Regions from separate parts of the Pantoea vagans genome, predicted to be linked through region 1. Evidence: predicted binding sites of a transcription regulator. Region 1 holds the regulator's gene; the other holds the start of a gene.

Region 1 (3,088 bases):
AGGCGCGCAGCATCACCGCGCCAGCTTTGCTTGAGCAGCGTAAAATGGATACCGCGCAGCCTGAGCACGCGCGCTACCATCCATAAACCGACTCCCAGCGTCACATATTCTGCCAATGCGGTTGCCGCCGCAGCCCCCGCCACGCCCCAGTGCAGTTTCAGTACGAAGAGTAAATCGAGCAGAATATTGACCAGGTTCCCAACGATCAGCAGCACCATGGGCGCCCTGGCATACTGCACGCCTAGCAGCCAGCCAAGAATCACCAGATTGGCCAGTGTGGCCGGCGCGCTCAGCCAGCGAATTTCGATAAATATTTGCGCCTGCTGCTGCACTTCTGGGCTACCGCCCATCAACGTTGCCGCGAGAGTGCTCGCAGGCGTTCGCAGCAGCGCAAACGACAAGCCTGCAACCAAAGCAATCAATAAGGGTTGTATCAACGCGCGCGCCAGTGCGGTTTTATCATTGGCACCAAAGGCCTGGGCCGTCAGCCCGGTGGTGCTCATGCGCAGGAATAGCAGCAGCATAAAGATGAAGCTGGTCGCTGTAGTACCGACAGCCACGCCGCCCAGATAAATAGGACTATCGAGATGACCAATCACCGCCGTATCAACCACGCCGAGCAGCGGGACAGTAATATTGGAGAGGATCATCGGCAGCGCCAGCCGCCAGAGTGCTTTATCTGAAGAGGAAAACAGCCGCATCCGCCCGTTCCGTTGTTGCGAAGATCAGCCTGATTCCTCACGCTGAACCAAAAAAGTCCGACGCAAAGAATCAGTACTTCATACTGCGATAAGCGCTACCGCAGCGGGGGAGTTCAAAAAGAGATTAGAGCCATTCACCGTTACGCACGATGCCCACAGCCAGACCTTCAACGGTCAGAGACTGTTCACGCGTATCGACCACGATCGGCTGGAAATCGGTATTTTCGGGCAGCAGATGTACAATAGCGCCCTGCTTTTTCCAGCGTTTTACGGTGACTTCATCATCAATACGCGCCACCACGACCTGGCCATTACGCACTTCCTGAGTCTTATGCACCGCGAGCAGGTCGCCATCCATAATCCCGATATCTTTCATCGACATTCCACTTACGCGTAACAGGAAATCAGCGTTAGGTTTGAACAGATTAGCATCAACCTGGTAGTGAGCTTCGATGTGTTCCTGCGCGAGCAGCGGCTCACCGGCGGCTACGCGGCCAATCAGCGGTAAACCTTCGCTGACTTCTTCTTCCATCAGCAGACGAATACCGCGTGAAGCACCCGAAACAATTTCGATAACACCTTTACGCGCCAGCGCTTTCAGATGCTCTTCAGCAGCATTGGGCGAGCGAAATCCCAGTTGCGAAGCAATTTCCGCACGCGTTGGCGGCATGCCCGTCTGGTTAATATGGTCGCGAATCAGATCATAGACCTGTTGCTGCCTTGCTGTTAACGCTTTCATCCCGCCCCCTGGTTGTTTATACAGTCGCTGTGAGTATATACAGGTATTGGCGAAATGAAAACCAAAACAGCGGCGAATTAGCGCAGCGCGGTGAATCTGGAATGGCTATCGCAAATGGGACCAGAGCAGTGTGATCCAGACAAACAGGGCCAGCAAGATAGCCAGTAATACCGCCGCTGAACCCATATCTTTTGCGCGTCCTGCCAGCGGATGCCGCTCTTCGCCGATGCGATCCACCACCGCTTCGATGGCGCTGTTAATTATTTCAATAATGATCACCAGCACCACTGAGCCAATCATCAGCACACGAGAAATGACATCGATATCCAGCCAGCAGGCCACGATAACGGCGATCACTGCGGCGATCGCTTCCTGACGAAATGCCGCTTCATTCTGCCAGGCAGCGCGTAACCCCTGCCAGGAATAACCGGCTGCATTCACTATTCTTTGAAAACCGGTGACATTATTTGCCATGCTGGTGGAACCCTTGATTGATTTTGACGTCAATTTCTCGGCAGCCTGAGGTGGTGTCACCACAGATCTTCGCTGCACTTTCTGGTATGCTTGCCGCGCTTTGCTAACAAGAGGCTTTAAGTTGTCTATGTCAGGTTGGCGTAAACTTTATTACAAATTATTGAATTTACCACTCTCTATTTTGGTAAAAGGTAAGGTCATTCCGACCGATCCTGTCTCCGAACATGGGATCGATCCGACACGTCCGGTGATGTACGTTTTGCCTTATGATTCAAAGGCAGACTTACTGACACTGCGGGCGCAATGTCTGAAACATGATCTGCCGGATCCCCTGGCCCCCTTAGAGATCGATGGTACTCTACTGCCGCGCCACGTGTTTATTCACGATGGTCCGCGCGTTATCCCCTATTTCGTGGCCAATCCAGAATCCGTGAAGCTGTTTCACGATTACCTCGATTTGCACCGCAGTAACCCTGATCTCGACGTTCAAATGTTGCCGGTTTCGGTGATGTTTGGTCGCGCACCAGGACGCGAAATCCAGGGTGAAGCCACGCCACATCTGCGCATGATGAATGGTATAGAGAAGTTCTTCGCCATTCTGTGGCACGGCCGTGACAGTTTTGTGCGCTTCTCGCCGACCGTTTCCCTGCGCCAGATGGCGACGGAACACGGTACCGATAAGTCTATTGCACAGAAACTGGCGCGCGTGGCCCGCATTCACTTTGCGCGTCAACGCCTGGCGGCGGTGGGCCCGCGCTTGCCCGCACGTCAGGATCTGTTCAACAAACTGCTGCAATCCAAAGCGATTGAGAAAGCAGTGGAAGACGAAGCGCGCAGCAAAAAGATCTCCCATGAGAAAGCCCAGCAGAACGCCATCGAGATGATGGAAGAAGTGGCTGCGAACTTCTCCTATGAAGCCATTCGCGTCACCGATCGTGTAATGGGCTGGCTGTGGAGTCGTCTCTATCAGGGTATCAATGTCAATGGTGGCGAACGTGTGCGTCAGCTGGCGCAAGACGGCCATGAGATTGTCTATGTGCCCTGCCACCGTAGCCACATGGACTACCTGCTGCTCTCTTATGTGCTGTATCACCAGGGCCTGGTGCCCCCGCACATTGCAGCCGGTATTAACCTGAATTTCTGGCCTGCGGGTCCGATTTTCCGTCGTCTTGGC
Region 2 (3,088 bases), 150 kb from region 1:
CCGTCCGATGCCGCAGCACACCGCATTCTCATGGTTCTATCTTGGCGCGGTGATCATCGCCATCATTGCCTGGAGCCTGTGGGGTAATCCGAACAAACTACCTACCACCTCACTGCAGTGGGGCATTCTGGTGTGGCTGGGCGTGGCGGCATCGGGACTGGGATACTTCATGTGGAACTACGGTGCCACTCAGGTGGATGCGGGCACGCTGGGTATCATGAACAACATGCACGTACCGGCGGGCTTGCTGGTCAATCTGGCCATCTGGCAGGAAAAACCACACTGGCCAAGCTTTATTGCCGGAGCCATCGTGATTTTTGCTTCACTCTACGTTCATAAGCGTTGGGTGCTAGGAAAAAGCAGCGCTTAAGCCAGAGGGATGTGAGATTCCTTCATGATCGGAGCGGCCTATATCCGACCCTGCTCCGATCTCCAAGCGACTACGCCTTTTTCGCTGGCGCCGCAGGACGATGAATCATCGTCAGTCCCTTCAAAAAGTTACGCAGAATCTGGTCACCGCACTCGCGGTAATTCTTATGATCCGGATTGCGGAAAATCGCGCCCACTTCTGCCTGAGACACCTTGAAGTTCGCTTTCAGCAACACTTCCGTGATATCCGTTGTCTTCAAAGCAAAGGCAATACGCAACTTCTTGATAAAAATATTATTATTCATGCGGCGCTCTACCGACGGTGCAGGCGCATCTTCACTCTTGCCACGGCGATAGAAAATCAACCCGTTCAGAAAATAGCCCATCAGCACGTCAGGCAATTTACGAAACGTAGCATCATCATCCTTCTTCATCCACGCTTGCACATCTTCCAATGGCACTTCGCTGCCCGCTAAGGCAAAAATCTCCACCACTTTGCTATCGCTCAAATCAAGCATATAGCGCACGCTGCGCAGAACATCGTTACTCGTCATGGTGAAACTCTCTTGGTCGCGGATTGAGGCGGCGCATTATAGAGCAGGCAGGGCAGGGATAACAGCACGGGCGACACACGCCGCCCGCGGGATCATAAAGAAACGGACTGAAGTGAACCCGGACGCGCGGCATCGCGGACAAAGGGCAAATGGTCACAGGCGTGCTGACGGGCAAATCGTACAAACGCCTCTAACACCGGCTGACGCTGCTCGCCATCGCGAACCGCAGCATATAAGCGGCTCCACAAACCATCACCCAGCGTCTTGGTCACCACCAGGCCCTGCTTCTCAAAACTCTCCACCACCCAATGGGGTAACGCGGCAATGCCCATCTGGGCCGACACCATCTGAATCAACAACAGCGTATTATCCACATTCTTCAAGGCGGGGGTCACGCCAGCGGGTTGCAGAAAATGACGCCAGATATCCAAACGTTGACGCTGAACGGGATAAATCATCAACACTTCATCAGCCAAATCTTCCGGCGAAATATGTTCACGCTGCGCCAGCGGATGATCCGGTGCCAACACCAAACGCACCTCGAAATCAAACATTGGCGTATAGAACAACCCGCTGCGCGGCAGAATATCTGAGGTCAACACCACATCCAGCTCCCCCTGCTGCAACGCTGGCTGGGGATCAAAAGTCACGCCAGATTTAAAATCCATCACCACTTGCGGCCAGCTCTTACGGAAATTACTCAAGGCGGGTGTCAGCCACTGAATACAACTGTGGCACTCAATGGCAATGCGCAGCGTGGTTTGATGTGGCTCGTGGCAATCCTGCAATGCCTGCTGAATCTGCGGCAAAATCTGCTCGGCCAACTGCAGCAAAATCTCACCCTGCGGCGTAAACCGCAACGGCTGGCTCTTGCGCACAAACAGGCGAAAGCCCAGCCGCTGTTCCAGGTCGCTGAACTGATGAGATAACGCCGATTGTGTCTGATGAAGCTGGGCGGCGGCGGCAGCTAAAGAGCCGGTATTCCGTAACGCCTGCAGCGTTCTCAGGTGTTTGAGTTCGATCATGAGAGTCCTTCACATCGAGATTGAACAGATTGCGCTTGAGGAACATACAGTACCCGCAGAAGATAGCGGTGTAAACATCTGGACGGCTAAACATCTCAAGCAAGCGATACGGCCACTCTCTTTTTGTCCAGTATAAGCCTTCAGCGGACCGCCATCATGCTTGCTGGATGAAGATAAAGGGTTCGCATCGTTTGGAGTACACCCAATGAGCATTCTGAACCACACACTCGGTTTCCCTCGCGTTGGTCTGCGTCGTGAACTCAAAAAAGCACTGGAAAGTTACTGGGCAGGCCTCAGCTCGCAACAAGCGCTACTGGCCGTAGGGAGTGAACTGCGGGCCCGACACTGGCAACAGCAAAAAGAGGCGGGCGTAGATTTATTGCCGGTCGGCGATTTCGCCTGGTACGATCACGTACTAAGTACTAGCCTGCTGCTCGGCAATGTGCCCGCACGCCACCAAAATCAAGACGGTTCTATCGATATCGACACCCTGTTCCGCATTAGTCGTGGTCGTGCGCCCAGCGGTGAGCCCGCGGCAGCGGCTGAAATGACCAAATGGTTCAACACCAACTATCACTACATGGTGCCCGAGTTCACCCAAGGTCAGCAGTTCAGGCTCAGCTGGACCCAACTGCTGGATGAAGTGGACGAAGCGCTGGCGCTGGGTCACAAGATTAAGCCTGTGTTGTTGGGGCCTGTCACTTATCTGTGGCTGGGCAAAGTCAAAGGTGAATCGTTTGATCGCCTGACACTGCTAAAAGAGATCCTGCCGGTTTACCAGCAAGTCCTGGCAGAGCTGAAAAAACGCCGTATCGAATGGGTGCAAATCGACGAACCTGCCCTGGCGCTGGAACTGCCGTCAGCGTGGCGTGATGCCTTCAAACCGGCCTACGCAGCGCTGCAAGGCAACGTCAAACTGCTGCTCACCACCTATTTCGACAGCATTGGTCAGAACCTTGATGTCATCAAAATCCTGCCCGTACAGGGCCTGCATGTTGACCTTGTGCAGGGTAAAGATGACATCCAACACATTCACCAACAGCTGCCCGCTGAATGGCTACTGTCCGTCGGCGTAATTAACGGTCGTAACGTCTGGCGTGCTGACCTGAGTCGCTGGTTTGAATGCCTGAAGCCGCTGGT

The links. The regulator LexA, encoded in region 1, represses DNA repair genes until DNA is damaged. The targets are predictions, from matches to a motif close to TNCTGTATGTACATACAGNA.
Region 2: metR (HTH-type transcriptional regulator MetR) is a predicted target of LexA. The motif match lies at 1,981-2,000, and genes of this name have one in related genera.

The regions. Positions count from the first base shown of each region.
Region 1 covers NZ_CP011427.1:3,737,944-3,741,031, forward strand. Annotated here, with positions in the region: gene dinF (MATE family efflux transporter DinF) at 1-701, opposite strand, end outside; gene lexA (transcriptional repressor LexA) at 826-1,440, opposite strand; gene LK04_RS17345 (diacylglycerol kinase) at 1,546-1,914, opposite strand; gene plsB (glycerol-3-phosphate 1-O-acyltransferase PlsB) at 2,042-3,088, shown strand, end outside.
Region 2 covers NZ_CP011427.1:3,882,987-3,886,074, reverse strand. Annotated here, with positions in the region: gene LK04_RS17995 (carboxylate/amino acid/amine transporter) at 1-370, shown strand, start outside; gene LK04_RS17990 (DUF1456 family protein) at 441-923, opposite strand; gene metR (HTH-type transcriptional regulator MetR) at 1,016-1,948, opposite strand; gene metE (5-methyltetrahydropteroyltriglutamate--homocysteine S-methyltransferase) at 2,154-3,088, shown strand, end outside.